2 regions of the Rhodococcus sp. B50 genome follow, and region 1 is predicted to be linked to the other one. Evidence: riboswitches for the same ligand, from Rfam matches in the RefSeq annotation. Region 1 holds a riboswitch; the other holds the start of a gene.

Region 1 (15,283 bases):
CTTCTCCGCACGCGGCGCCTGATCCCGCCTCATCCGGCCGCGAAGTCGGCCAGCGCCTGCGACACCTGCTCGGGCCGCCCGTCGTTCTGTTCGGCCGCCGCGGTGAGCACGTCGATATGGTTGTAGCCGGACAGAACCCATCTGCGCTCGTTCGGATGATCCGTCTCGGGCAGTGTGACTCCGCCGCCCGCCACCAGCGTCACGACCGGATTGCGGGTGACGCCGTCGCGGTGGAGATGACCTTCGAAGCGGGTCGCCGACGCCAGATCGAACGGAAGCTTCGACGGAAAGTACCACTCGGTGAAATCAAGGGGTGGCTCCGACAGATTCCGCGCCAGCTCCGCGATCGACGTCACCTCGCTCCCCCGATCGGTGTACCGCGCTTCGTCGGGTGACGACGCCGCGGCGCCCACCTCGTCGTAGTCGAGCCACCGGTAGAGGATTCCCGGATCGGCGAAGACCTCCGGCGACGCCTTGGGTGCATCACCGAACAGACCGGACCCGAGCACCTCCGGAGTACCGGGGACAGGAAACAGCTTGTCGCGCACGGGCGCACCGGTGATGAATCCGACGCTCGCCTGCAGGAATCCCAACGGTTGCGAATTGTCGTCGAGGATCGCACCCAGCACGGCCTCGTTGGTCGCGTTCAGTGTCCGCACGTCCGGGTCGCCCGTCGCGAACATCGCGTAATCCCGCGACAGCAGAGTGCGCAACGTCCAGTCGACGTTCGGACTGTCGGGCATCCGCGGGACGATTCCGTCGGTTCCGTCCGGGTCGAGTCTCGCGGCGAGTCCGGTGAGTGCGAGCAGGTTCGTCGTCTCGGGATTGATGACCGCAGGAAGTGCCAGCACCGGGGACGCCGTGGAGATCGCACCGGCCACGGCATCGAGCGGCGCCGACACCGCATCGGGTAGATCCGGCAGGGCACCCCGCCCGGGGAACGGCGCGCCCGCCTTGATCACCGTGTCGAGCGCGAAGTACCCACCGCACTGGTTGTAGCCGGCGTCGCCGGTGGTGGCAGGATCTCCGTCGAAATCCCATTCCGCAAAGTAACCGGTGATGAAACCGCCGAGAGAATGTCCGCCGCACAACACTTTCCGCTTCCGCAGTGCCGGGTCGGGAAGTTCGTGACGTAACAGGTCGTACTGGTCGCGCAGTGTCTGCTCGAGTCCGACGTGGGAGAGCCACGCGACGTCGCCGCCGGTCGCGTGTCCGGCGAACCGCTGCCCGCCGATCTCGGCGCCGCCGAAATAGTAGTCGGTTGCGGTGTCGAGCGAACCCGTCCGCAGCGATGCCTGCACACCGGTGTGGTCTTCGAGGCAGTTCGATCGCCGGTCCAGTGCCCAGAACTCGATATGGGCACCGCGGGCCGCCGCCGCGATGACGGTGTTGCGTGCGACGCTCTCGAACGCGCCCGCTCCCTCGAAGATCCCGGGTTGGGCAACGAGGATCCGGTCGGCGTCGGCCGACCTCTCCGGACCCTCCGCCGATCGCCACCGCAGATACGACAACCGGTCGCACATGGCCGGTCTCGGTCCCGCCTCGGGCGGCAGCGGTGCGGGTATCGACACCACGGATCCGAGCACGTCGCCGGCCAGTGGCGCCGACGAGGCGTACGACATTTCGGTACGTCCCGTCGGCTCAGCCGACACCGCCGGTGCCGTCAGGACACTTCCGATCACCGCAGCAACTACTGCGGCCCCCATCGATGCACGCATCCCCATCCCCCGATCGGTTCGTGTGCATTGAACACCGCCGAACGGGTTCGCGCGCATCGAACACCGCCGAACGGGATCGTGCGCCCGGAATACCGCCGAACGGGGTCGGATCCCCGGAAACAGCAGAAGGAAGGGCCCGTCGGTGTTCACCGACGGGCCCTTCATCGTCCGCGCATCGGGGGAGTTGCGCGCGGAGCGATGGTCCCTGGCGTGGGGGAGGTGACCAGGACCATCACTCGAAGAGTCGGGACCTTCGACTCTTCCGTTACGGGTGAAATGTGAGGGTGATCTCTTGACCTGGGCATTTACGTAACTTCGTGTCACACCTTCGTTCTGCCGCCGCCCTGGAGGCGCCTGGGAGCCGCAGTGCTAGGGTCGCCGGTGACACGGGGTGCTCCGCACGAGCGGGGCTGAGATCACACCCGTCGAACCTCATCAGGTAATGCTGACGAAGGGATGTCCCGACATGACCATGCTTGTCCACACGCCGTTCCGTTCCCGACCCGCGCAGTGAACGCGCGGCGATCTCTCGCCGGACTGCTCACCCTCGTCGCCGCGCTCACCGCGGTCGTCGGGTGCTCGTCCGGTTCCGAGAGCGACACCATCCGATTCGCGCTGGACTGGACGCCCAACACCAATCACACCGGGCTGTACGTGGCGCAGCAGGAGGGCCTGTTCGCCGATGCAGGACTCGACGTCGAGATCCTGCCGTACAACAACGCGACGCCCGACACCCTCGTCGACGCCGGGAGCGCCGAATTCGGAATCTCGACGCATGCCACCTCGACCATTGCCAGGGCGGCCGGGTCCCGCACCCTCGCGGTCCTCGCACCCCTGCAGCACTGGGCGACGGGGATCGCCGTCCGGAGTGACAATCCCGATATCACGCGGCCGGCGGAACTCGACGGCAAGACCTTCGCGGGCTTCGCGAACCCCGGCGAAAACGAGATGCTCGCCGAGGTGATCCGCAACGACGGCGGTCGCGGGGAGTTCGAGGAGGTGACGCTCGGGACGTCGTCGTACGAGGCGGTCTACTCGTCCACCGCGGACTTCACCGTGTCGTACCTGGCCTGGGAGGGCCTCGAGGCCGAGCACCGCGGCCTGCCGATGCGGTACTTCCGCTTCACCGACTACGGCTTCCCCGACGCGTATGCGATCGTCGTCGACGGCAACGAGGACTGGATGACGGAGAACCCGGAGCAGGCTCGTGCCTTCGTGCAGGCACTGCAGCAGGGCTACCGGATCGCGGCCGACGACCCCGACCGAGGAGCCCGGGCCCTGATCGAGGCGAATCCCGGGGCCTTCGCCGACGAGGAACTCGTCTACGAGAGCCAGCGCATGCTCGCCGCCGAGTACATGCGGGACGCATCCGGCGCCGCCGGGACGTTCGACACCGGAAAGTGGTCGGGTTACGCCCGCTTCCTCTACGAGACCGGCGTGCTCTCGGGACCCGACGGCAGCCCGCTGACCACCGAACCCGACTGGTCGACCTACTTCACCGATGACTACCTCCAAGACTGAGCCCACCGGCCGCGTACGCCGATTCCTTCCCGCACTGCTCGTCGCGGGGGCGCTCGCCGGGATCTGGCAGACGTACGTCGTGGTGAGCGGAATCCGTCCGCAGGTGTTGCCCTCCCCCGCGCGCGTTCTCACGCAGGGGTGGGTGCATCGGGTCGACATCGCCGGGCACGCCTGGTCCACCCTCCAGGTCACCCTCGTCGGGTTCGCCGTGTCGCTGGCACTCGCGTGGGCGCTCGCCATCGCCGTGGACTTCTCACCGTGGCTGCGGCGGGCCTTCGTGCCCCTGTTCGTGGTGTCGCAGACCCTGCCGATCATCGCGATCGCGCCGTTGATGATCATCTGGTTCGGCTTCGGGCTGTTGCCGAAGATCCTCGTCATCGCCCTGGTGACCTTCTTCCCCGTCGCCATCGGACTCCTCGAAGGGTTCGCGGCGGCCGACCGGGAGGCGGGAGCGTTGCTGCGCAGCATGGGTGCGTCGCGGTGGCAGCAGTTCCGTTACGTGCGGCTACCGTCCGCGCTCCCCCGTTTCTTCACCGCCCTGCGGATCGGGATCACCTACGCGGTGGTCGGCGCGGTCTTCGCCGAATACGTCGGTGCGACATCCGGTCTGGGCATCTACATGAGTGCGCAGAAGAACTCGTTCCGAACCGATCTCGTACTCGCGGCGGTGGTGGTCACCGCCGTCCTGTCGCTCACGCTGTACGCGTCGACCTACGTCGTCGAACGGCTGGTCGCGCCGTGGGCACTCACGAAGGATGCGAAATGAGTGCGGTGACGATGGCATCGGTCCACAAGGCGTACGGCGACCGAGCGGTGATCGAGGGCATCGACTGTTCCGTGGAGCCCGGTGAATTCGTGTCCTTCATCGGACCGAGCGGGTGCGGCAAGTCGACGCTGTTCTCGATCGTCGCGGGACTCGAACAGCCCGACGCCGGTGAGGTTCTCGTCGGCAACTCCCACACCGCGCCCGGGCGGGTCGCGTTGATGCCGCAGAAGGACCTGCTGTTCCCGTGGCGGACGGTGCTCGACAACTGCACCCTGGGCCTCGAGGTGCAGGGTGTGCGACGGTCCGACGCCCGAGTCCGTGCCCGCGAACTGTTGCCGACCTTCGGCCTGGACGGATTCGAAGACGCGGCGCCGCAACAGCTGTCGGGTGGGATGCGTCAACGCGCGTCGCTCGCACGCACCGTGCTGCAGGGACGCGACGTGCTCCTCCTCGACGAACCGTTCGGCGCGCTGGATTCACTCACCCGCACCGAGATGCAGTTGTGGTTGCAGGAGGTGTGGCAGCACCATCGGTGGACGGTGCTCATGGTGACGCACGACGTGCGCGAGGCGGTGTTGCTGTCCGACCGGGTCGTCGTCCTCGGTCCGCGGCCGGCCCGGGTGCAGCACGAGGTGCGCGTGCCGCCGCCTCGGCCGCGAACGCTGGAGACATGCGCGTCGAGCGAGTTCGTGGCGCTCGAGCACGAACTGCTGGACGTCCTGCACCGTTCACGACACGGAAACGGTCAGCGGAGGATGCCCTCCAGATAGTCGCCGGTCGCTCTGCCCACCGGCGGTGCACCCGCTACAAAGTTCGCCAGCCGCTACAGAAATTGCCGTAGCGGATGGCGAGAACGGTAGCGGAGGTGTCCGACGAGGCGGGGTCGGAGCAGCCCCGCGTCAGCCCCCTGCATCGTGTCCAAGCACTCGACGCTCGCCCTGACCGAGTGCCTGAAGCTGGAGGTCGCGGCGGCGGGATACGACATCATCGTCGCCGCGGTTCTGCCAGGCCCGGTGGTCAGCAGGATCTTCGAACGGGCCGGCGGGGACTCGGAAGCCGGTGCGCTCGAACCCGAGGCGATGTTCAAGGTCGGCGAGACCGCCATGCCCGCGCTCGAGGCAGCGGAGCGGATCTTCGCGCAGGCAGCCGACGGTGCGTTCTACCTATCGACACATCCGGAGATGACCGGCTACCTGATGAACGGACGCGCCGAGCAGCTCCAGGCCCAGAGCGCTCCGCAACTGCCTGCGGAGGCATAACGCACCTCCGAGCTGTGGTCATCCATCCGCTGCAAGAATCGCCATCCGCTACGGCAATTGCTGTAGCGGATGGCAAGAGATGTCGCGGATGCATCGGGGCGATCCCGGACCTGTGCCCCCAGTGGGACTCGAACCCACACTTGGCGGATTTTAAGTCCGCTGCCTCTGCCAATTGGGCTATAGGGGCGTGGGGATCACATTAGCGTTCACGACTGTCCACCACCGCGCCGGGGCGCGAGATTCTTGAAGTACCGTGCGACGGGCCACCGTTCGTATCCGGCACCCTCGTAGACGGCACGCGCGCCGGCATGTCCGGGATCGCCGCCCGTCTCGACCATCATCATCGTCATTCCGGCGTCGCGGACGAGTCGGTCGGCGTGGTTCATCAAGGCCGTCGCCACGCCTTTCCGTTGATGACGGGGGTCGACGGCCAGTACGTGGATCTCGCCCATGCTGTCCTCGGGGTGCACGCGCACCGACACCCAGCCGAGCACCTCGTCGTCCTCGACGGCAAGGTGGACCGACTCCGGTTCGTCGTCGAGGACCCTGCCGAGATCGTCGATCTGCCGAGCCTCCCAGCCGTTCGGATAGAAGGAGTCGTAGACGAAGGCCGGGACGGCGGGTCGGTACGACTCGAAGACGGGACGCCACGCCCGGATGGAGAGATCGAGGACGTCGCTTCGTCGTTCGGCCGCATATGGTTCGATCCTCATTGCTCCTCGGCTCTCCTCGGATCCGACTCCGAGTGTGCGCCTCGGCCGGGCTGTAACGCACCTCGATTTCCGGCCGACATCCGTGCGGGGCACAAGTACACAGCGGACAGCCGGTGGTGGACCGGGCACGAAGAGAAGGAGCATGAATGCGCTTCACGACCTCACGACCACTGGCCGGGCGACTCGCCTCCGCGGTAGCCGTCATGGCTCTCGCAGCGACACCGGGCCTGGTGGCCACGCCCTCCGCACATGCCGAGGGCGTCGTCTATCCGGCGTCCCTGAGCGACTCCTTCTACAACACCCCGGACGACATCGCCGACCGGCAACCCGGTGATGTCCTCGCCACCCGCGTCGTTCCGGCCCCTCTCGGGTTCCCCGCCACCGATGCCGTCCAGCTGAAGTTCCGGTCGACGAACTCCACCGGCGAGCCGATCTCCGCCGTGACGACCGTGCTGTCACCCCAGGGCGGCGCGCCGGGTCGCCCGCTCGTCTCCTACCAGGCGATCATCAATGCGCTCGGGCTCGAGTGCGCCCCGTCGGCCGCGCTGTACGCGCCGAACCCGCTACGAGGGATCCGGGAGTCCCCCGGTCTGCTCATCGCGATCCAGCGCGGCTGGTCGCTGGCCGTGCCCGACCATCTCGGACCGAACAGCGCCTACGGCGCCGCACGAGTGGGCGCGCAGATCACGCTCGACGGCATCCGGGCCGCGCAACGTTACATCCCGCTCGGACTCGCCGACAGCCCCGTCGGCATCGCCGGCTATTCCGGCGGTGGGATGGCGACGGCGATGGCCGCGGCACTCGCCCCGACCTACGCGCCGGAACTCCCGATCGTGGGCGCCGCCTACGGTGGTGTGCCGATGGACATCGGCGAGATGGCGAACGAACTCGGAGGATCCGCGCATCCGGCCTTCGGACTGGCGATGGCGGCCGCGCTCGGACTCGAACGTGAGTATCCCGAGCGCATGCCGATCACGGAGCAGCTCAACGGGACGGGGCAGGAACTGCGCGACCGGATCGCCAACGCCTGTACCAACGAGATCCTGCTCGCCGGTGCCGGTCGCAGCATGGCCGACGTCGCCGATGCCGCGGTGGGCCTGGCTCTGCTCGACAGCCCCGCCGTTCGGGAGGTGCTGATGGAGAACAGCGTCGAGAACGTACCGACGGTGCCGAATGCCCCGGTGTACGAGTGGCATTCCCCGACCGATGTGCTCATCCCCCTCGATGCGATCTCCACGACCCTACGCAGGTACTGCGACGCCGGAGTGCCGGTGAAGTCCGAACTGGTTCCGAGCCCCGACCACATCACCGCCGCCGTGATCGGTCTGCCGGGTGCGCTCGACTTCCTCGACGGCCGGTTCGCCGGCACTGCACCGTCGTCGAACTGCGGGACGATCTGACCGGTTCCCCGGACATGCATCCGGCCCGCCTCGAATGACGAGGCGGGCCGGATGCATGTCTCGAATCCCCTGTGGGGACGGGAGATCGAATCAGATCACGGTGATTCCGGTGGCCTGGGGACCCTTGGCACCCTGACCGATCTCGAAACGCACGCGCTGGTTCTCGTCGAGGCTGCGGTAGCCGCCCGACTGGATCTCCGAGTAGTGCGCGAACACGTCAGCGCTGCCGTCCTCGGGAGCGATGAAGCCGAATCCCTTGTCGGCGTTGAACCACTTCACGATTCCCTCTGCCATGTCTGTCTCCTTCTGTCGTGTACTCGAGCTCCGCCGAGAGTTCGGTAGAGCGAGGCCGCCATCACATGCGGTGACTTCCGAAAGGAGACCAACCGCCCGCAACAAGGATTTGCGAGCGTGGGTAAGACGCGAACAAAAACTTCGACCGAGACACAGTCAACCACACATTCGCCGATTCGGGTGGATCGAGTCCCGGAAAGCGGGGCCGAACCCACCCGAATCGGCGAAACTAGCGGGCGACGGACAGGGCGATGCCGTCGAGGATGTCGTGTTCACTCACAACCAGTTCGGTGATGCCTGCACGACGCCCCAGTTCCTCGGCGAGGACGGTTGTGATGATCGAGCCACCACCGATGACGTCGACGCGGCCGGGATGCATGGGACCGAGCGCCGCTCGCTTCTCACGAGTCGCGGCGACGAGACCGTCGCACACCTCGCGCAGGCGGTCGAACGGCACCGACGACAGGTGGATCTTCTCCGAGTCGTATTCGTCGAGTTCGAGGGCGAGCGCGGCGAGGGTGGTCATGGTGCCGGCGACACCCACCCAGGTGTGGGCCCGCTCGACCGGCACACGCTCCAGTGCTTCGCGGATCTTCTCCTCCGCGACCTGCCGTGCCGCAGCGACCTGCTCGGCGGTCGGCGGATCGTCGTGCAGGCACCGTTCGGTCAGCCGCACACAGCCGATGTCGGTGGAGTAGGCCGCGTGCACTCCGTCGGCGTCGCCGAGCACGACCTCGGTGGACCCGCCACCGAGATCCACGACGACGAAAGGTCCACGCGCGGACTCGAGTTCGCCGACCGCACCGGCGAAGGACAGACGTGCTTCCTCGTCACCGGTGATGACCTCGGCCTCGGCGCCGGGGATCACGGCACCGAGCACCTCGCGGGTCATCGCGAAGAACTCCTCGCGGTTGCTCGCGTCGCGCGTGGCCGAGGTCGCGACCATGCGGACCGCGGTGGCGCCGGTCTCGCGGATGAGGTCGGCGTACTCCACCAGCGCGACCCGCGTGCGTTCGATCGCTTCGGGCGCGAGACGTCCGGTGGCGTCCACTCCCTGGCCGAGGCGCACGACCTTCATGAGGCGGGTGACGTCGGTGAGGGTGCCGTCCTCCGCGACGTCGGCGATCAGCAGACGAATGGAGTTGGTGCCGCAGTCGATTCCCGCGACTCTCACTGTTCTTCTCCGCGCAATTCGGCGTAGGTGGGCCAGTCGGCGGGAATCGCTGTGCCACGCAGACCCGCATCGGCGGCGAGTGCGACGGATTCGTCGCCGAGCGGATTGACGCCCGGTCCCTTGGCCAGCGAGTGCGCGATCAGCACGTGCAGGCACTTGACGCGCTCGGGCATGCCACCGCCGGTGAAGTCGGTGCCGAGCGACTCGATCGCGTCGCGTTCGGCCAGATACGACTCGTGAGCGCGCAGGTAGGCGGCGGCCAGCTCCTCGTCGGTACCGAGACGCTCGGTCATCTCCCTCATGACCCCGGCGGATTCCTGCCGGCTCGCCTCGGCCGTGAGGCGCGGGTCGGTGAGGTAATAGAGCGTCGGGAAGGGCGTGCCGTCGGACAACTTGGGCGCGGTCTTCACCACTCCGGGCGCACCGTCGGGGCAACGGTAGGCGATGGCCAGGACCCCGCGGGGTTCGCGCCCGAGCTGGGCGGCGACGGCGTCGAGGTCTTCTTGCGTGACTGGATCGGTCACCCGGGGACATCTCCTGGTTCTGGGGGCGCCACAGGCATCTGCTGCGGCACGGGTTCGGGCTCGGGTTCGGGCGCCGGTTCGGACACCGACAACCACAGGTCGCTGTACCAGGCGCCGGTCGTCGGCCGCTCGGGTTCGCGTTCTTCGCGTTCGGCCGGGGCGTCGCCCGGGAGTTGTACCTGGTAGGGAATGTCGCCGGGGACGACGAACCGCAGTCGCTCGCGGGCCTGGGCGCGGACCCAGGCCGGGTCCTCCATGCGGGCCTTCTGCTCCTCGAGGGCCGCGATCTCCTGTTCGAGCTGCACGCGTTCGGCCGCGAGCTGCTCGGCTTCGGAACGCTGGCTCACGTAGGTACGCAGCGGCACCGCGAGGGTGAGGGCAAGACCGCACACGACGAGGGCGAGTACCACGGCGCGGCCGGTGGACAGGCCCAGGACGGTGCGTTCGGTGCGGGGACGACGGGAGTCGCGGGGCGCGCCGACCCGGGTGGGCCGGGCTCGCCCCGAACCACCCGGCCGGCCGCGACCGGGCGACGAATGAACGGGATCCTCACGGCCGGCAGGCCGCGCACCCGCGTTCTCGACCGAGTGCTCGGCCGGGGCGGTAGATCCCGCGGGCCGGGCCCGGCCCGGACGCCGGACGCCGGACACACCCTCGGTGCGGGTGCGCCTCGCGCCGGGACGGGATCTACCGCGCTGACTCATGCCGGTGGTCAGCCCTCGACGGAGAACCGCGGGAAGGCGAGCTCGCCGGCGTAGCGAGCGACGTCACCGAGGGACTCCTCGATGCGCAGCAGCTGGTTGTACTTCGCGACACGCTCGGAACGGGCGGGCGCGCCGGTCTTGATCTGTCCGCTGCCGACGGCGACGGCGAGATCGGCGATGGTGGTGTCCTCGGTCTCCCCGGACCGGTGGCTCATCATCGTCTTGTAGCCGTTGCGGTGCGCGAGGTCGACGGCGTCGAGGGTCTCGGTGAGGGTGCCGATCTGGTTGACCTTCACGAGCAGCGCGTTCGCGGCGCCACGGACGATGCCGTCCTCGAGGCGCTCCGGGTTGGTGACGAACAGGTCGTCGCCGACGAGCTGGATCTTGTCGCCGATCGCCTCGGTGAGCGCGACCCAGCCCTCCCAGTCGTCCTCGCTGAGCGGATCCTCGATGGAGACCAGCGGGTACTGACCGAGCAGGTCGGCGTAGAAGGCGCCCATCTCGGCCGCCGTCCGGTTCTGGCCCTCGAACTTGTAGCCGGTGCCCTCGGTGTAGAACTCGGTGGCCGCGACGTCCAGAGCGAGCGCGACATCGCTGCCCAGCTTCAGGCCGGTCTTGGCGATGGCCTCGCTGATCAGGTCGAGCGCGGCCTTGGTGCCCGCGACGTCGGGGGCGAAACCGCCCTCGTCGCCGAGGCCGGTGGCCAGCCCCTTGCTCTTGAGCACGGACTTGAGGGAGTGGTAGACCTCGGCACCCCAGCGGAGGGATTCCTTGAAGGTCGGGGCACCGATCGGCGCGACCATGAACTCCTGGACGTCGACGCCGGTGTCGGCGTGGGCACCACCGTTGAGGATGTTCATCATCGGAACGGGGAGGATGTGGGCGTTCGGGCCGCCGACGTAGCGGAACAGCTCGAGCCCGGACGACTCCGCGCCGGCCTTCGCGACGGCGAGCGACGCGCCGAGGAGGGCGTTCGCGCCGAGGCGGCCCTTGTCGGGGGTGCCGTCGGCATCGAGGAGCGCCTGGTCGACGGTGCGCTGCTCGGTGGCGTCGAGGCCGATGATGGCCGGGGCGATCTCCGCGAGGACGGCCTCGACGGCCTTCTCGACGCCCTTGCCGAGGTAACGCTCGCCGCCGTCACGCAGCTCCACGGCCTCGTGCTCGCCGGTGGAGGCGCCCGACGGGACTGCAGCGCGGGCGAAACTTCCGTCCTCGAGCAGCACCTCGACCTCGACCGTGGGGTTGCCACGGGAGTCGAGGATTTCGCGGGCTCCTACCTGCTCAATGATGGCCACTGGCTGATTCTCCTTCGATGGACTTTCACGCTGCGGTGTCTGCACGCTGGGGACAGCCTAACGGTCGCGACCTGCGGGTGAGGCACAGGCGCGCTCGAGGCCCGGCGCGGTGCCGTCTACGGCCGCACTCCTACCCCGTAGGCGGCGGCGCGGTCGCGGACGAGCATGAGGTACTCGGTGGACCGGTTGTAGGCCATCAGGGCGTTCGTCCACCCTTCCGCGGTGGTCAGGTCGCCACCGCGATCGCACAGATAGCGGCCCGCGGCCAGGGCCGCGTCATCGATGTTGTCGGGGTCGGCGATGCCGTCGCCGTTCGCGTCGACTCCCCACCTCTCCCAGGTCTCGGGGATGAACTGCATGGGTCCGACCGCCCGGTCGAGGACCGGATCGCCGTCGAGCCGACCGCCGTCGGTGTCTCGGATCTCGGCGTTGCCCCGGGTGCCGTCGAGCGGGACACCCCGGATGGGAGGTGAGACGCTGCCGTCGGGTGCGAGGGACGCGCCGCCGAACCGGCCGTGGCTGCTCTCCACGTTGCCGATGCCGGCGAGGGTCGTCCACGACAGGCCGCAACCCGGCGTGCCGACGGCCAGGACGGCCGCCGCGTGCCCGTACGCCTCGAGGGCGGTGGCGGGGATGCCCAACTCCCGCGATTGGGGTTCGGCCCAGTCGGCCAGTTGCGCGGCCGTGCGGCCCGGACCGTTCACGTCGATGGGCGGGACGGGGAGGCCGGGTGCCGGCGGGACACCGTCGGGGATCTCGACGGTGTCCCGCCGGGGTGAGTGCAGGGCGGATTCGACCGCCACGAAGACGACGGCGACCAGCGCACTGAGCAGGACCACCGGCCACAGCCAGCGTCGGGGTTCTCGATCGGACGGCACCCCTCCATCTTCCATACGGGACGAAAACCCCATGTAGACGCACCGGCGCCGACGATCCCGCCTGATCGTCGGCGCCGGCCTCGGAGGGTGGAATCCGCGAGGGGTCGGACTCCACCGTTGTCTCGACATCGTCGTCTCAGTACGCACCGTCGCCGCTGAGAACCGCCCGGATGGTGCGGCGCAGGATGGACAGGTCGAGCATGAAGGTCCAGTTCTCGACGTACCGCAGGTCGGCGCGCACCGACTCGTCCCAGGACAGATTGCTGCGTCCGCTGACCTGCCACAGTCCCGTCAGTCCCGGCTTCACGAAGAGCCGCCGCGCTGCGCCGTCGTCCCCGTACCGGGCGACTTCGCATTCCAGCGGTGGGCGCGGGCCGACCAGCGACATATCGCCCTTGACCACGTTGAACAATTGAGGAAGTTCGTCGAGCGAGTATCGCCGGATGAACCGGCCGATCCGGGTCACCCGCGGATCCTCGCGGACCTTGAACAGCACCCCGGCACCGACGTCGCGGTCGGCGACGTCGTCCTTGTGCTCCTCGGCGCCCACGACCATGCTGCGGAACTTGTACATCGTGAACGAGGTTCCGCCGCGTCCCACCCGTTGCTGACGGAAGAGGATCGGCCCTCTGCTGCCCATCTTGATCGCGACCGCGACGGCGAGCAGTGCCGGCGCGATCACCGTCAGGATCAGCACCGCGAGGACCCTGTCGAAGACGTTCTTCACGATCCAGGCCGGGCCGCTGTAGCTGGGGGCGCTCATCTGCAGCAGCGGCAGTCCCGCGAGCGGTGAGATGTGCAGGCGTGGGCCCACGACGTCCATGAGCACGGGGGCGATGAGGAGGTCGGCGCCGATCTTTTCAAGGTCCCAGCTCAGTCTGCGTGTCCGCGCGTGCGGCCATCGGCCGGAGGGCAGGAGCGCGACGGCTTCGAAGTTGTGCTGCTCGGCGACGGTCAGGACGACGTCGTCGGTGCCGAGAACGGGGATGTCGTCGATGGCCACCGGCAGGGAGTCGGCGGTGCGGTCGACGGCGAGGCAGATGCCGTCGACCCGCCATCCGGCCTGACGGAGGCAGTCTGCTCGGGAGACCAGTTCGTGCACCTCCTCCACGTCTCCGGCCACGAGGACCGAATGGAGACATCGGCCGTCGGCGCGCGCCTTCGAGAGGTGGCGGCGGAGCACCGTCCGTCCCAGCAGGGTGAGCGCGAGAGCGATCAGGAGGGAACCGAACGTCCAGGACTGGCCCGCGGAGGTGCCCCACCCGTAGCCGGCCACCGCGAGTGCGGCGACGGCGAAGACGTATCCGCGGACAACTCTTCGGAACTCCTCGGGACCGGTGCCGAGAATTCTCTCGTCCCATGCTCTCTGGACCCCGAGGGAGACGATTGCTGCGGTCAGCGCGGCTCCGATGAGGACGGGTGTGCGCCACGAGTCGATCTGATCGAAGGAGTGGTATCCGACCGTGACGACCACGTGGGCCACCACGAGCGCGAACAGGTCGAAGCCGATCACTGCCGATCTGTAGCGCCGTTCGGTTCTCGGCCGGCGCATCGGTGGAGGAACGGTAGCGACGTGAGCTCCCGCCGGAAGCACGATGGCCGATCCGACCTTCCGTGCCCCGTTCGGTCCGGACCCAGCCTTCGTCGTCGGTGCGCCACGATCGGAATCGATGTCGAGAACCGCCGCGAAGTCGTTCTCACGCTTGTACATTCAAGGTCACCCCAGTCCGGAGTCACGGTTACCCCGACCCCCAAACCGTACCTTGAGATTGTTTTTCACGCAATAACAGACTTCTAGAATCCTGCGTGCGGTCGCCAGCCTCTCACGTCCTTCGTCGCCGCCCACGTGTCCGTGTTCCACGGCAACCGCACGCTCCCGGCCTGGAGCATCCACCGGAGCCGATCGGGCGTGGTGGGTCTGCTCAGCAAAAATCCTTGCGCCCGTGTGCAACCCAGGTCCAGAAGCTGCCTCACCGCACCGACCGTCTCGACCCCCTCCGCGACCACCTGCAGGCCGAACGACGAGGCCAGTCCCACGATGGAATCGACGATGACGCGATCCTCTTCGCTGTGTTCGAGATTCTGCACGAAACCCTTGTCGATCTTGAGCGTGTCGACGGGAAGGGCCTTGAGATGGCCGAGCGAACTGTAACCGGTACCGAAATCGTCGATCGCGACCCACACTCCGATTCGTTCGAGCCGCCGTAGGGTGTCCTTCGTCCGCTGGAGGTCGCCCACGACCACATTCTCGGTGATCTCGAGGCACAGTTCCGACCCCACCAGGCCGTGGCGGTGCAGCACAGACCTCACCGTGGCATCGAAATCCATCGACACCAACTGAACCGGAGAAACGTTGACGCTCATCGTGATCCGCAGATCGGGGATCTCCCGTTTCCATTCCGCGAGTTGCGCGCAGGCCCGTGTGACGACCCACTCCCCGAGTTCACCGGCAAGATTGGTGGCTTCGGCGACCTCGACGAATTCCCCGGGCTGGAGCACCCCCAGCGGCGAACGATTCCACCTCACGAGCGCTTCGACACCGAGGATCGTTCCCGTCCGGAGGTCGATCTCGGGTTGGTACTCCAATGTCAGATGGTCGTCGTCGATCGACGTACGGAGGTTCATCTCGATGATGGTGCGCCGCTCTCCCTTCTCGTTCATGTCCTCGGTGAACACACCTACACCGTTGCCACCCTGCCGCTTGGCCACCATCATCGCCTGATCGGCACGACTGAGCAGGGTCGCCGAACTCACCTCACCCGGCGTCCCGAGTGCCACCCCCACACTGACCCCGCGTCCGACGGTCCGATTGCCGAGCACGACGGATGCTCCCACCACCTCGTGGTACACCTCGGCCCGCTCCATCGCCTCCTCCGTCGACGACGGGCCGGCCAGCACCACGACGAACTCGTCGCCGCCGAGCCGGGCGACAAGATCCTCGGGTCTGCTGCCCTTCGCGAGACGAGCCGCGATGCGGCAGAGATACGTGTCGGCAGCGTCGTGCCCGAGGAAGTCGTTCAACGCCTTGAGGCGATCG
Region 2 (15,283 bases), 2.4 Mb from region 1:
TCGCACCGCGTCGCGCTGGGTGTCTTCGACGGCGGCGACACCGCGCGTGTGCAGTTCCTGTGCAGCCGGGAGCAATTCGGTCTGCATCAGATGCGAGGCCTCGCCCAGATAGGCGGAGCCGACCGGATGCCCGGTGCGATTGTTGGTGCGGGCCGTCTCGATCAGCCCGGTGTAGACGGGCAGCAAGCGCCCGATCTCGGTGAGGTTGTGCGCCGTCTCGCGGTCGGCGTCCGTCAGGCCCGTCGCTGCGATGACGAGATATTCCGCCGCCTCGTCGGTGGCCCTGATGTAGCGACTCCGCACCGCCTCCGGTTCGAGCCCGCCCGAGATGAATCCCGTCACAGCGGCGGCGTCGGCCACCGAGAGCGCGCTGTAGAGATTCTGGGCCGCGCTCGCGAGCGGTTCGACGGACATGAGGAGACGGTCGTGGGTGGCCTGCCGGCCGGCGACGGTGGTGGCGGACACCGCGGCCGAGGCCACGAGCAACACCGTGAGCACCGCCCCGAGTATCAGCAACCGGACCGGGGTCGAACGCAGCAGGGCGCGGAAGCCGTTCAAACGGGCGTCCGGATCGTCCGTACCCGCGGTCTCGCGCACGTGGCTCTCGATGGGAGCGAAGGGAGGGGTGATCCGCACGTCCACCGGGCGCTCCCTTCTTCGTGTCGAGCGGTCTGAGGGGAGCATATAAGCAGCCCGGCGGTATTGTTGCCGTCCACGGACGGCGGGATCCGGTACCGGGCACAGGTCCGGGCGAGGTGGATCGGAGAGGCGGACGCAATGCGTGGAGACGGCGACGGCTGGGCGGTCGGCCCGGACGGCGAGAAGCGCTGGGGACGACACGGCGCCGCAGGCCTGCTGCTGCGCGCTCCGCTGGCGGACGGTCGCCCCGCGGTACTCCTGCAGCACCGGGCGGCATGGTCGCACCAGGGTGGGACCTGGGCCCTTCCCGGTGGTGCCCGCGACTCGCACGAGAGCACCGTCGACGCAGCCGTGCGGGAGGCGCACGAGGAGGCCGGGATCGACGTCGAGGCCGTGACGGTGCGAGCCGAACGCGTCACCTCCGGTCTCGCCGGTGGGTGGACCTACACCACCGTCGTCGCCGATGCGACCGAGACGCTCGTGACCAGCCTCAACCAGGAGAGCACCGAACTGCGCTGGGTGCCGGAACCGGACGTCGAGACGATGCCGCTGCACAGCGGCTTCGCCGAGGCGTGGCCGTTGCTGCGTACCTCACCGGTGCGCATGCTGCTCGACACGGCGAACGTGCTCGGGGCCAGTGGCCCCACCGGGTGGTGGCGCGACCGCCCCGGTGCGACCGATGCCCTGCTCGCCGACCTCGCCGCGGCGCTGCCCCGCACCGTCGAATTTCCCGACGGCTCGTTCGGCTGGGTGCCCCGCGTCGAGGCGGTCCTCGAAGGGCACGCCCGCGACGCGACGATCGACGACGTCCGGATCCCGGTGCACACCGCGGACGGCAGCGGCGACGACGAACTGGCCCGGCTCGCCGCGATCGCGACGGCCGTGGTCGATCCCGGCGTGACGGTTGTGGTCGACCCGGGGGTGACGGTCGTGGTCACCGCGGATCGTGGCCTGCGCGCGCGGTTGCCCGAGGGCACGATCGCGATGTCACCCTCGGCCGTGCTGGGCTGGCTGTAGCCCTCAGGCCGGCAGAGCTGCCTGCTGTACCGACGCTCAGGCCGGCAGAGCCGCCTGCTGTACCGACGCTCAGGCCGGCAGAGCCGCCTTCAGTGCAGCCGCGGCTGCCCGCGGATCGTCTGCCTTCGTGATCGCCCGGACCACCGCGACTCGCGTAGCACCGGCGTCGAGCACCTCGGGGAGCCGCTCGAGGTCGATCCCGCCGATCGCGAACCACGGTCGTGCCGGCTGCGACTGTGCGACCTCGCGCGTCACCTCCAGCCCCGCGGCGGTACGGCCCGGCTTGGTCGGGGTGTCCCATACCGGTCCGGACGCGAAGTAGTCGACGCCCTCCTCGATGTCGGCGAGCGCGGCCTGCGCCCGGCTCGACGTCGAACGGCCGATGACGATCTCGTCGCCGAGGATCTGCCGCGCGTGCCGCACCGGCAGGTCGCCCTGACCCAGGTGCAGGATGTCGGCGCCCGCTGCGAGCGCGATGTCGGCGCGGTCGTTGACGGCGAGGAGCGCTCCGTGGCGCGCGCACGCCTCGCCGATGATCTCGAGGGCGGCGAGCTCGTCGCGTGCCTCGAGCCGTCCGAACTTCTTCTCGCCGGCCGAGTCCTTGTCGCGCAACTGGACGATGTCGACCCCACCGGCGAGGGCCTCCTCGACGAACCGTGCGAGGTCGCCGGTGTCCCGGCGGGCGTCGGTGCACAGGTACAGCCGGGCGGTCGCGAGTCGGCCGCGCGGGTCGGGATGGTTGCCGCGATAGGTGGTCACGGACAAGACGGTAGCCTCTAGGGCGAAAGTGACGACACGGGAGTCCCGGGGATCGCGGGGCTGAGAGGGGGCCTGCCGGCCCCGACCGTTATGACCTGACCCGGATCATGCCGGCGCAGGGAGTGAGGTGGACCAATGGCAACTGTGGCCGTCGTGGGTGGCGGAGTGATCGGGCTGTCGATCGCATGGCGCGCGGCCCGCGCGGGGCACGTCGTGACCGTGCACGACCCGAACCCCGGTAGCGGAGCCTCGTGGGTGGCCGGAGGAATGCTGGCACCGTTGTCCGAGGGCTGGCCCGGTGAGGACCACGTCCTGTCCCTGGGTGCGGCCTCTCTCGACCGCTGGCCAGGCTTCGCGGAGGCGCTGCGCACGGAGACCGGCGTCGACGTGTTCACCGCCGAGGCGTCCCTGACCGTCGCGCTCGACGCGGCCGATGCGGCCGACCTGCGGACCGTCGCCGAATGGGTGGGGGAGCAGGGGCACGAGATGCAACTGCTCTCCCGCGCCGAGATCCGGGAGTTCGAGCCGTCCCTGGGCCCGAAGGTCCGTCTCGGGCTGCTCGCCCCCACCGAGTCGTCGGTCGACAACCGTGCGCTCGTAGACGCCCTGCATGTCGCGGCGACCGGCGCCGGGGTCCGTTTCTCGGGCGCCGCCGTGCACGACCTGGCCGACCTGCCGGACGACCAGGTGGTGCTCGCGGCCGGGGTGGCTTCGGCACGTCTGTGGCCGGACCTTCCGGTCCGCCCGGTCAAGGGCGAGATCCTGCGCCTGCGGGTGCGGCCGGGCGCGACCCCGCCGCCGCAGCGCACCGTGCGCGCGAGTGTCCACGGGCGCCCCGCCTATCTGGTTCCGCGCCACGACGGTCTCGTGGTGGGGGCGACGCAGTACGAAGCGTCCGACACGCAGGTCACGGTGGCGGGCGTGCGCGATCTGATCTCCGATGCCGAGATCATCTTTCCGGCGCTCGGCGAGTACGAACTGTCCGAGGCGAGCGCGGGCCTGCGCCCGATGACCCCCGACAATCTGCCGCTGATCGGCCGGGTCTCCGATCGTGTCGTCGCCGCGACCGGGCACGGTCGCAACGGTGTGCTGCTCACGCCGCTCACCGTCGACGCGGTGCTCGCCGAACTCGGCGGGCGGTCGCTGGCCGATGCGAAACACGCCTGTCCCCGACGAATTACGGAAGCGAGTGTGGGATGACGAACGAGGTGTCCGTGGGCATCACCGTCAACGGTGAGGACAAGTACTACGACGCGGCGCCGACGGTGTCGCAGCTGCTCAACGAGCTCGGTCTGCCCGAGAAGGGGATCGCGGTCGCCGTCGACGGTGTCGTGTGCCCGCGAGGACGCTGGTCGGAGCCGGTGTCCCGGGGTGCGAACGTCGAGATCCTCACGGCGGTCCAGGGTGGCTGACACACGCGATCCCGGCGCCGACCTGCCGGAACTGACCATCGCCGGCCGCACCTTCGGATCGCGGCTGATCACCGGTACCGGCGGTGCGGCGAACCTGGCCGTGCTCGAGGAGGCGCTCGTCGCGTCGGGCACCGAGCTCACCACCGTCGCGATGCGCCGTGTCGACGCGGCCTCCGGAACCGGTGTCCTCGATCTGCTTCGCCGCCTCGATATCGAACCGCTGCCGAACACGGCCGGTTGCCGCGGCGCGAAGGAAGCGGTGCTGACCGCGCAGCTCGGCCGGGAAGCACTGGAAACCGACTGGGTGAAACTCGAGGTCATCGCCGACGAACGGACACTGCTGCCCGACGCCATCGAACTCGTCTCGGCGGCCGAACAACTCGTCGACGACGGCTTCGTCGTCCTGCCGTACACGACCGACGACCCGGTCCTGGCGCGACGCCTCGAGGACGTCGGATGTGCCGCGGTGATGCCGCTCGGCTCGCCGATCGGCACAGGTCTCGGTATCTCGAACCCGCACCACATCGAGATGATCGTCGAGGCGGCGGGCGTGCCGGTGATCCTCGACGCAGGGATCGGAACCGCCTCCGACGCCGCGCTCGCGATGGAACTCGGGTGCGACGCAGTCCTGCTCGCCACCGCCGTCACCCGCGCGAAGGATCCCGCGTTGATGGCCTCGGCGATGCGGCACGCCGTCGAAGCGGGATTCCGGGCGCGGCACGCCGGACGGATCCCGAAACGCTTCTGGGCCCAGGCATCTTCACCGATGGAACCGTGACCGCTACGGGAAACCCCTGAGCACCTTGGTGTTCAGGACGGTTCCGATTATTCCGCGACCGGATACCGTTCGGTCTGTACGATCCCCGGGCATGACAATTGCACAGGAACCGCCTTCGACGGCCCGCTCGACGAGTCCCCTGACGCACCGCGTACGGCTCCGGGGTGTGTGATCGGATGCGCTCGCCCGAGCCGCACGTAGGGTGGTGCGCATGATCGAAGTGACCGGCTTGACCAAGACCTTCGGGTCCACGACCGCGGTCGACGACCTGACGTTCACGGTCCGTCCCGGCATCGTCACCGGCTTCCTCGGCCCCAACGGGGCGGGGAAGTCCACCACGATGCGCATGATCCTGGGACTGGACCGGCCGACCTCGGGAACCGCACTGATCGAAGGGAAGCCGTACCAGGAGCTGACGCGGCCGCTCACCACCGTCGGGGCGCTGCTCGACGCGAAGTGGGTGCATCCCAATCGATCGGCGCGGTCCCATCTCGCCTGGCTGGCCGCGTCGAACGGACTGCCCGCCTCCCGCGTCGACGAGGTGTTGCGCCAGGTGGGGTTGACGGAGGTCGCGGGCAAGCGTGCGGGTGGTTTCTCGCTCGGGATGTCACAGCGCCTCGGCCTTGCCGCCGCGCTGCTCGGCAACCCGCGCGTCCTGCTGTTCGACGAACCGGTCAACGGCCTCGACCCCGAGGGCATCGTGTGGATCCGGCGGTTCATGCAGGCTCTCGCCGCAGAAGGCCGCACGGTGCTCGTGTCCAGTCACCTGCTTTCCGAGATGGCGCAGACCGCCGAACATCTCATCGTCATCGGCCGCGGCCGGCTCATCGCGGACACCTCGGTGAAGGAGTTCGTCGACCGGGCGTCCGACTCGTTCGTGGTGGTGCGCAGCCCGCAGCTCGGTGAACTGCGCTCCGCGCTCTCCGAGCGCGGGCACACCGTCCGGGAGGACGACGGCGCCCTGCACGTCTCGGGAGCTCCGGCGGCGGAGATCGGCGAACTCGCCGCGGCCCGGTCGATCGTGCTGCACGAACTCGCGGGACGCAACGCGTCGCTCGAGGAAGCGTTCATGAAACTCACCGGTGGCGAGGTCGAATACCACGGATCCGGAGTCGACGACGTCATGAAGGGTGGACTGTGATGAGTACGGCACTCGACACACTGCGGGCCGAACGGATCAAGCTCACGTCGGTGCAGTCGCCGCTGTGGTGCACCGTCGTCATCGTCGCTCTCGGGTTGGGGCTCGCTGCGATCCTCGGCTCGGTCTCCCGCGCGTCTGCGGGGATGGACGACGAGATGGGGCAGTTCTATCCGACCGTGGATGTCGCGGTCAGTGGAGTCACCGGCTTCGGCGTGCTGGTGCTGATGGTTCTCGCGGCGCTGTCGGTCACGAGCGAGTACCGCTTCGGGGTCATCCGCACGACCTTCCAGGCCACCCCGAATCGCAGTCTGCTCCTGACGATGAAGGCCCTGCTCATCGGGGTGCTGGGCGCTCTGCTGACGGTCGCGGTCTCGTTCGGGGCCTTCTATCTCGCGAAGGCGCTGGCCGGTCCCGACGCCGGGCGTGATCTCGTCCTGAGCGGTGACACCGCGTGGCGTGCGGTCTACGGCACCGCGATCTACGCGTTCCTGTGCGTCTTCCTCGCGGTCGGCGTCGGCACCCTGTTGCGGCAGTCGGCGGGCACGATCGCGCTGCTCATGCTGTGGCCGCTGCTCCTCGAGTCGTTGTTCGCGCTGTTCGGTTCCGTGGGCCGCGAGATCCAGCCGTTCCTGCCGTTCGCCAACGCGAACAACTTCCTGGGTATCGGTCAGGGAATCGAATTCCATTGGGGTCCATGGGGATCGCTCGTGTACTTCGCCGCCTTCTCCTTCCTGGTGTTCGCAGCGTCGCTCGTGGTGGTCAACCGTCGCGACGCCTGACACTCCCGCACCGCCGCACTGCGCCGCACGGATTCCCCGTGCGGCGCAGTGCTTTTTTGTACGCTCGGACGATGGCGCGGGCGCAGACGAGATACGGCATGCGGGGAGCGGCGCTGATCGCCGCCGGGGTGCTCCTGACGGCGGGATGCTCGGAGGCGGAGGTGGAGGCGCCGCCCGTGGATCCGGCGGCGCTCGCCGACGCCGTGCAACTCGACGCCGTCACGGCGCACCTGACGGAACTCGAACGCATCGCCGCCGAGAACGACGGCAACCGCGCGCTCGGTACTCCCGGTTACGACGCGAGCGTCGACTACGTCGCCGGAGCTCTGCGTGGCGCCGGATTCGACGTGCAGACACCGGAGTTCGACTCGACGTTGTTCGCGGTCGAGAACGAGCAGCTCGTCGTCGACGGGGACCCGATGGGCGTGAGCGCACTCGGTATGTCGCCGTCGACGGGACCGGACGGGCTCACCGCACCCGTCGTGCGCATCGCCCCCGACGACACCCCGGGCTGCGAACCCACCGACTACGACGGCGTCGACGCGACCGGCGCGGTGGTGATCGTCGATCGCGGCGTGTGCACCTTCGCCGTCAAGGAGCAGGTCGCCGCCGACCGGGGAGCGGCCGCGCTGATCGTCGCCAACAACGAGGACGGGCCGCTCGATGCCGCCGGTCTCGGGGCGGAGTCGAACCCTCGTATCCCGGTCGGGGGTGTAGCCGGGGCCGATGCGGAACGCCTCTCCGCCGCGACCACCGTGACGATGACGCTCGAGACCCGCACCGAGGATCAGAAGTCACGCAATGTGATCGCCCAGACCCGCACCGGCTCGACCGACGACGTGGTCGTCGTCGGCGCGCACCTCGACAGCGTGCCCGAAGGGCCGGGGATCAACGACAACGGCACCGGCGTCGCCGCCGTCCTCGAGACCGCGCGGCAGCTCGGCAGCGAACCGGGAGTGACCAACGCCGTGCGGTTCGCGTTCTGGGGTGCCGAGGAGGTCGGGCTGGTCGGCTCCACCAGGTACGTCGAGTCGCTGTCCGAGGAGGAGCGACTCGACATCGCGCTGTACCTGAACTTCGACATGCTCGGCTCACCCAACGCCGGATATCTGGTGTTCGACGGCGACGACTCCGATTCCGTCGGCGAAGGACCCGGGCCGGAGGGCTCGTCGGGGATCGAACGGACCTTCGCGCAGTTCTTCGACGAACGCGGAATCGACGTCGGAGGAACGGATTTCGACGGCCGCTCCGACTACGGTCCGTTCGTCGCCTTCGGCATCCCCGCGGGCGGGGTGTTCACCGGTGCCGACGACGTCAAGACCCCCGAGCAGGCCGAGCTGTGGGGTGGCACCGCCGACCAGCCCTTCGACCCGAACTATCACACCCCCGAGGACACCCTGGCCGGCATCGACCGCGACGCGTTCGCGGCAGCAGCCGCCGCCGTCGCCTACGGCACGGCCGTCTACGCGAACTCGGTCGACGGACCCGACGGGGTCCCCACCGGCGACCGGCGAGCACAGGTGCGCGCCGAGTTCACCGAATGAGGGCGGGCGTCGTCAGCGCTCGTGCAGGCGCCACAGCGGGTTGACCGGCCCATGGCCGTGCCCGAGGTCGTAGGCCCACTCGAGGCACTTCGTGATCCATTCCTTCGCGAACTCGACGGCTTCGGGCACCGACCGGCCGTGGGCGAGGGCCGACGTGATCGCGGCTGCGAGCGTGTCGCCGCCACCGTGATCGTTGCCGGTGTCTATGCGAGGCGTGCTGAACTCGAGGAAACGGTCGCCGTCGAACAGCAGATCGGTGCTCATCTCCGAGCTGCGCAGATGGCCACCCTTGACGATCACCCACTGAGCGCCGAGCGCGTGCAGAGCTTCGGCGGCGCGGCGGGCCGAGGCGTCGTCGACGACCTCGATGCTCGTGATCAGCCGTACCTCGTCGAGGTTGGGGGTGACGACGGTGGCGAGGGGGACGAGCACACCGCGGATCGCGTCGAGGGCGTCGGCGTGCAGCAGCGGATCACCGTGCATGGACGCGCACACCGGGTCGACGACGAGCGGCACCGTCCGGTCGCGGCCGATGCCTACCTCGCAGCACACCTGGGCGACGGCCTCGATGATCTGTGTGGAGGCGAGCATGCCCGTCTTCACCGCGGACACACCGATGTCCTCGACCACGCAGCGCACCTGATCGGCCACGGTCTCGGCGGGGATCTCGTGGAACCCACGGACTCCGACCGAGTTCTGGACCGTCACGGCCGCGACCGCGACGCATGCGTGCACACCGCACATCGCCATCGTGCGCGAATCGGCCTGGATGCCGGCTCCACCCCCGGAGTCGGTGCCGGCGATGGTGAGGGCTCGAACCGGGGTCTCGCCTCGAGGCGACAAGGGCAGAAGTTCCACGCAGACACCCTACCGAGGGTGTGTTCGATCACGGCCGGGCGGCGCTGAGGCGGGCTCCCGTTGCGAAACACGACAGCGTTACCGGCGGTCCCCTCCGCAGTGTTCTATAGTGGCACAGGTCACAGTTCGATCACGCAACACCTTTTGGAGGCGCTCATGAACACGAGTTCGCCGGACCTCGACGTGTCGGACAACGCCGACCAGAACCGGTTCGAACTGCGCCTCAACGGTGACCTCGTCGGCATCCTGGGGTACTACGACTTCGAACGTGCTCCGGCGCCGAACCCGCCGGTCGTCGACTTCATGCACACCGTGATCGTCGAGGACTTCGGTCATCGTGGTCTCGCGGCCGTCCTCGTCGGTGGTTCGCTCGATCTCGCGCGCCGGCGGGGTTGGCGGGTGCGGCCGGTGTGCACCTATGTGCAGCGGTTCCTCGCGTCGCACGAGAACTACCGCGACGTCGTCGTGCCCCTCGAGCCGCCACGCAACGAACCGCAGCGCAAGGCGTCGCGGCACAAAGTGCCCGCCCGCAAGGCCTGATCAGACGTCGAGGTCGACGATCACCGGGGCGTGGTCGCTCGCGCCCTTGCCCTTGCGCTCGTTGCGGTCGATCTCGGCGCCGGTCACGCGCGCCGTGAAGGACGGCGAGCCGAGGACGAAATCGATCCGCATACCCTGCTTCTTGGGGAACCGCAGCTGGGTGTAATCCCAGTAGGTGTACACCCCGGGGCCGGGGGCGTACGGACGGACCACGTCGGTGTAGCCGACCTCGGCGAACGCGTGGAAGGCGTCGCGCTCGGGTTGCGAGGTGTGCGTCTTGCCCTCGAAGAAGGCCGGATCCCACACGTCGTCGTCGGTGGGGGCGACGTTCCAGTCGCCGACCAGCGCGATGGGCTGCTCGGGAGCCGCGGTGGCCCAGGCGTGGGCGTCGGCGCGCAGCTTGGCGAGCCAGTCGAGCTTGTAGGTGTAGTGCGGGTCGTGCAGGTCGCGGCCGTTGGGGACGTACAGGCTCCACACGCGCACACCCGCGCACGTCGCGCCGATCGCCCGCGCCTCGAGCGCGGGGTCGGTCTCCGGGTCCTTGGAGAAACCGGGCTGGTCCTCGAAGCCGATCTGCACGTCGTCGAGGCCCACGCGCGACGCGATGGCCACACCGTTCCACTGGCTCAGCCCGACGTGCGCGACCCGGTAGCCGAGTTCTTCGAAGCGCTCGTACGGGAACTGCTCGTCCTTGCACTTGGTTTCCTGCATCGCGAGCACATCCGTGCCGGTTCGCTGCAGCCAGTCGAGGATGCGGTCGGTACGGGCACGGACGGAGTTCACATTCCAGGTAGCAAGGCGCACACGCCCACTGTAGGCGACCTATCCGACGGGTTCGGCGGCGTACCGGTAGCGGTGGTGGTCGACGAAGCCGAGTTCGCGGTACAGGGCGCGGGCCGCCGTGTTCGACTCCTCGACCTGCAGGTATGCGTGAGTCGCGGCCTGCTCGCGGGCCCATCGCAGGACGGCGCCGCACACGAGCGTGCCGAGTCCGCGGCGCCGGTGCTCGGGCGCGACCTCCAGGGCCGACAGACCCACCCAGCGTCGTCCGTCCGGGGCGTCGGTGATCGCCGCGCGGCAGATCGCCAGGGGCGGCTGCCCGGGTGCCCCGATACGGCCGAACCCGAGGACGCCGGCGGCCACCGCACCGAGCACGTCCTGCGCGACCGCCGGATCGTCACCGGTCCGGTAGAGCGACATCCAGTCGGCGTCCGGTCGGTCGGTGATCGTGACCGGTGTGGGCTCCGGGGGCAGCGGCACGTTCCCGAGGTCGGCTCCCATCACGAGCACCGGCTCGGAGGTCGGCCAGCCCTCGGGGATCCGGCCGAGCCGATCGGGCACCAGCAGCCGCAGCGGCAGCCCGCGTGCCGCGAACCACCCGCGCAGCCGGGCCCGCACGGCCGGGTCGGCGGGATCGGCCACGGTGCCGCGTTCACCCAGCGGCGTCGCCGAGTTGGCACGCCTGGTGAAGCCGCGCCCGGCCCGCACGAGCCACCCGTCCACCCAGTCCGACTCCAGACCGGGCCACCCGGCCGCGGCGGCGTGTTCGAGCGCGCGGATCTCCGAGACGCGGATCGGCCGCGCCGCGATCGGTTTGAGCGCGACGACCGAGGTGGGGGACACCTGGACGACACGACCGTCGGCGGTGCGCACCGCGATCACCGGATCGAGGGAGACGAGCTCGCCGATGACGTCGGTCATCGGGTGGCTGTAGCCGGCGGGAAGCCTGTACCGCAGCACCACCCGGGTGCCGAGAGGGACGGGCGAGGCCGATCGATCGGTGGTCATCGACTCTGCGTCAGTCGTCGTCTTCGTCGTGACCGAACGGGTCCTCCACCGAACCCGGCAGCCAGGTCAGGCCCGGAACACCCCAGCCGGCCCGCTTGATGGTCTTCTTCGCGGCGCGGGCGTTGCGTCCGATCAGCACGTCGACGTACAGGAAACCGTCGAGATGCCCGACCTCGTGCTGCAGCATGCGGGCGAAGAAACCGTGGCCCTCGATCTCGACGGGCTCTCCGTTCTCGTCGGTGCCGGTGACCTTCGCCCAGTCGGCGCGTCCGGTGGGGAAGTTCTCGCCGGGCACGGACAGGCAGCCCTCGAGATCGTCCTCGGGGTCGGGCATGGTCTCGGGGATCTCGGAGGTCTCGAGGATCGGGTTGACGACGACGCCGCGTCGCCGGACGACCGAGCCGGACCCGTCGCGGTCGGGGCAGTCGTAGACGAACAGGCGCTTGCCGACGCCGACCTGGTTGGCGGCGAGTCCGACGCCGTTGGCCGCGTCCATCGTCTCGAACATGTCGGCGATCAGCTCGGCGAGTTCGGCGGGTGACTCGGTCACCGGCCGGGTGGGATTGTGCAGGACGGGGTCGCCGACGATGACGATCGGAAGAATGGCCATGGTGACACAGGATAATGGGATCGACTCGCGGTGTTCTCGGACCGGTATGTGTCGCTACCCCGTGGTTGAATGACTTCCGCCGAGGCGCAAGGACTCTTCGTCACGGTGTGATCCAGTCAGTCGAGGAGGGAAATGGACGGCGCAGCAGCGCACGGCAACGACCGGTCCGATCTCGTGTCCCCGCAGGGCGACGGCGCACTCGCGCAGGAACCCACCGGCGACGAGGCGAACGGCCTGAGCCGTCGCGATCTCGACATCCTGGCGTTCGAACGGCAGTGGTGGAAGTACGCCGGTGCCAAGGAGGACGCCATCAAGGAACTCTTCGGTCTGTCCGCCACCCGCTACTACCAGGTGCTCAACGCCCTGGTGGATCGTCCCGAGGCACTCGCCGCCGATCCCATGCTGGTCAAGCGGCTGCGGCGGTTGCGTGCGAGCCGCCAGAAGGCGCGTGCGGCCCGCCGTCTCGGTTTCGACACCCGCTAGCAGAGTCTCGGCGTGCCGCGCACCAGTGTTTTCGCGCGGCGAGACGAAGTCGACACGCGCGGCCGGTCGGCAGCGCTGTGTGTGCTCGGGCAACTATGGTCGAGGTCGTGAGCAGAACCCCCGAGATCCCCAGCCGCGCGCCCACCCCCTCGGGACCGCCTCTGCGTGCGTTCGCGATGGTCCTGATCTCCCTGGGCATCCTGTTCGCCGGTCTGGGTTTCGCCTCACTGGGTGATTCGGACGACGAGCCCGCTCCCGCGGCCGCACCCACGACGACCGCTGCCGTACCGGCCGCGCCCTCTCCGCCCTCTCCGCGCTCGGCCGCGGTGCCGTCCGCCCCCGCTGCCGGGAACGGGGCTACGTCCGCCCCGGCGCCGGCCGGTGCGACCACCTCCGCTGCCGTTTCCTCGGTTCCCTCACTACCTGCGGCGAGCGGAACCTCGCTCGCCGCCGACACGTCTCCGGCCGCGACGGCACCCGTCCGCGTGTTCAACAACTCGGAGGTCGCGGGCCTCGCCGCGCAGACCGCCACCTACCTCGAGGACGAGGGCTTCACCATCACCGAGACCGGCAACTACAGCGAGGGTCTGCTCCCGCAGACCTCGGTGTTCTACGGGTCGTCTCCCGGCGAGCAGCAGACCGCGACGGCCGTCGCCGAGTCGCTCGGTGTCACCGCGCAACCGCGCTTCGAGGGCATCCGCGACGCTGCCCCCGGAGTGATCGTCATCGTCACTTCGCGTTAGCGTCGGAACCGTGTCGGTCCGCCACCGGGTGGGCGCCGGAGACGCCCGGTTATGATCGGGTGACTTTTCGGCACTTCGAAGGAGCGGTTTGATGGTCTCCAGTTCCACCCGTCGCATGTCCTGGCGTGCTCTGGCCCCGATCGTCGCGATCGCCGCGGTGGGCCTGACTGCGTGCTCGAACAGCGAGGAGGCGAGCACCGAGCCGGGGACGACTCCGCCGGTGTGGACGGGATCCGCCGCGCCCGCTGCCGAGGCCCACGCCGACGACCACGGTACCGAGGGCGGAAACGAGTCGCCGGCCGGTGGTGCTGGTGCAGCTTCCGCCGCGGCGCTCACCGCTGAGCTGGCCACGGTCGACGGTGACTCGGTCGGCACCGTGTCGTTCGCCGAGAACGGCGGCGACGTCCAGGTGACCATCGAGGTCGAGGGTCTCGAGCCCGGCTACCACGGTGTCCACATCCACGAGTTCGGTCGTTGCGAGCCCGACTCCACCGCGCCGAACGGCGGCGAGCCCGGCGCGTTCCTGTCGGCCGGTGCCCACCTGCAGGCCGGGGGCAACACCTCCGTCCCGGAGAGTGGCGACCTGATCTCGCTCGTCGTGCGTGAGGACGGCGCCGCCACCGCTACCGTCACCACCTCGGCCTTCGGTCTCGAGGACCTCGAGGGCGAGGACGGCACCTCCGTGGTCGTGCACCAGGACAACCTCGGCGCACGCCTCGCGTGCGGCGTCATCGAGTGAGCGGAGTTCGAATCTCCCGAGGCTCGATCCCTGGGTAATTCCTGACACAGGGCCCCGCAGACGGTCATCCGTCGGCGGGGCCCTGTGGTTGGATCGAGACGTGGCAGTCGCGTTTCCGGGATCACCTCGTCCCACGATCGGTGTGGAATGGGAGATCGCACTGGTGGACAAGACCACCCGCGATCTCTCGAACAGCGCGGCGGTCGTCTTCGACAGGGTGAAGGAGATCGCAGGGGAGACCCCGCGACTGACCAAGGAATTCCTGCGCAACACCGTCGAACTCGTCACCGGCGTGCACGACACCGTCTCCGAGGCGGTCGACGATCTGTCCGAGTCGCTGTCGCTGTTGCGACGCGCCGCCGACCCGCACGGGGTGGACCTGATGTGTGCCGGTACCCACCCGTTCGCGCAGTGGACCGACCAGACCGTGACGCCTTCCCCGGACTACGACGAGATGATCAACCGTACCCGGTGGTGGGGACGGCAGATGCTCATCTGGGGAGTGCACGTCCACGTGGGGATCTCCTCGGCGGAGAAGGTCATCCCCATCCTCAACGCGATGCTCGTCAAGTATCCCCACATGCTCGCCCTGTCGGCCTCGTCGCCGATCTGGGCGGGCTACGACACCGGCTACGCGAGCAACCGGGCGTTGATGTTCCAGCAGCTGCCGACCGCCGGCCTGCCCTATCACTTCGCCGACTGGTCGCAGTACGCGGAATTCATTGCCGACCAGCTCAAGTCCGGCGTCATCAGCCATCCCGGGGGCATGCACTGGGACATCAGGCCCGCACCGAAATGGGGCACCCTCGAGGTCCGGGTCTTCGACGGCATCACCAACCGCGCCGAGCTGGCCGCCCTCGTCGCGTTCGTGCATTCACTCGTCGTCTACTTCGACGAATGTCTCGAGCGGGGAGAGGAACTGCCCGTGCTGCAACCGTGGCACGTCAAGGAGAACAAGTGGCGTGCGGCGCGGTACGGACTCGACGCCGAAGTCATCCTCGACCCGGTGTGCACCGAGCGGCTCGTCACCGACGACCTGCACGATCTGCTCGAACAGATCACTCCCACCGCCGTACGGCTCGGATGCGCCGACGAACTCGCGCGGGTCGCGGACATCCCGGTTCGGGGAGCGTCCTATCAGCGTCAGCGCCGACTCGCGGAACGGACCGGCGGCGATCTCGTTGCCGTGGTGGACTCCCTGGTCGAGGAACTCGACGCATGATCCGCCGGGCAGGATCCTGCCCGAACACGCGTCAGGCTCCGCCCGGCGCGTCCTCGTCGAGCAGGCCGTCGCGACCCAGCTGCTCCCGGTAGGCGACGCGACCGACGCGGTGTGCGATCACCGGTGCGGTGAGGACCATGAACATGCCCGACAGCGCCATCATCCAGATGTCGATCGAGCTGCGCAGGATGATCATGGCCCCGCCCAGCACGAACAGAAGACCTACTACCT

Evidence for each region. Region 1 has a riboswitch for thiamine pyrophosphate ahead of GON09_RS12155 (ABC transporter substrate-binding protein). Riboswitches for the same ligand answer to the same signal wherever they lie in the genome.
Region 2: another riboswitch for thiamine pyrophosphate. It lies ahead of thiO (glycine oxidase ThiO); the one in region 1 lies ahead of GON09_RS12155 (ABC transporter substrate-binding protein).

What each region holds. Positions count from the first base shown of each region.
Region 1 covers NZ_WPAG02000002.1:2,588,301-2,603,583, forward strand. Annotated here, with positions in the region: gene GON09_RS12145 (hypothetical protein) at 1-22, shown strand, start outside; gene GON09_RS12150 (hypothetical protein) at 30-1,718, opposite strand; TPP riboswitch at 2,096-2,192, shown strand; gene GON09_RS12155 (ABC transporter substrate-binding protein) at 2,229-3,239, shown strand; gene GON09_RS12160 (ABC transporter permease) at 3,220-4,005, shown strand; gene GON09_RS12165 (ABC transporter ATP-binding protein) at 4,002-4,775, shown strand; gene GON09_RS12170 (hypothetical protein) at 4,920-5,264, shown strand; tRNA gene GON09_RS12175 (tRNA-Leu) at 5,378-5,451, opposite strand; gene GON09_RS12180 (GNAT family N-acetyltransferase) at 5,471-5,977, opposite strand; gene GON09_RS12185 (lipase family protein) at 6,124-7,377, shown strand; gene GON09_RS12190 (cold-shock protein) at 7,468-7,671, opposite strand; gene GON09_RS12195 (Ppx/GppA phosphatase family protein) at 7,901-8,845, opposite strand; gene GON09_RS12200 (DUF501 domain-containing protein) at 8,842-9,369, opposite strand; gene GON09_RS12205 (FtsB family cell division protein) at 9,366-10,073, opposite strand; gene eno (phosphopyruvate hydratase) at 10,082-11,368, opposite strand; gene GON09_RS12215 (lytic transglycosylase domain-containing protein) at 11,485-12,261, opposite strand; gene GON09_RS12220 (sugar transferase) at 12,383-13,759, opposite strand; gene GON09_RS12225 (putative bifunctional diguanylate cyclase/phosphodiesterase) at 14,041-15,283, opposite strand, start outside.
Region 2 covers NZ_WPAG02000002.1:4,948,321-4,963,603, forward strand. Annotated here, with positions in the region: gene GON09_RS23005 (hypothetical protein) at 1-642, opposite strand, end outside; gene GON09_RS23010 (NUDIX hydrolase) at 778-1,656, shown strand; gene thiE (thiamine phosphate synthase) at 1,726-2,415, opposite strand; TPP riboswitch at 2,442-2,554, shown strand; gene thiO (glycine oxidase ThiO) at 2,551-3,615, shown strand; gene thiS (sulfur carrier protein ThiS) at 3,612-3,827, shown strand; gene GON09_RS23030 (thiazole synthase) at 3,820-4,605, shown strand; gene GON09_RS23035 (ABC transporter ATP-binding protein) at 4,817-5,746, shown strand; gene GON09_RS23040 (ABC transporter permease) at 5,746-6,525, shown strand; gene GON09_RS23045 (M20/M25/M40 family metallo-hydrolase) at 6,597-8,069, shown strand; gene thiD (bifunctional hydroxymethylpyrimidine kinase/phosphomethylpyrimidine kinase) at 8,082-8,927, opposite strand; gene GON09_RS23055 (GNAT family N-acetyltransferase) at 9,084-9,467, shown strand; gene GON09_RS23060 (exodeoxyribonuclease III) at 9,468-10,271, opposite strand; gene GON09_RS23065 (N-acetylglutamate synthase, CG3035 family) at 10,290-11,255, opposite strand; gene GON09_RS23070 (peptide deformylase) at 11,266-11,865, opposite strand; gene GON09_RS23075 (DUF3263 domain-containing protein) at 11,998-12,348, shown strand; gene GON09_RS23080 (LytR C-terminal domain-containing protein) at 12,444-13,091, shown strand; gene GON09_RS23085 (superoxide dismutase family protein) at 13,183-13,830, shown strand; gene GON09_RS23090 (glutamate--cysteine ligase) at 13,931-15,052, shown strand; gene mnhG (monovalent cation/H(+) antiporter subunit G) at 15,084-15,283, opposite strand, start outside.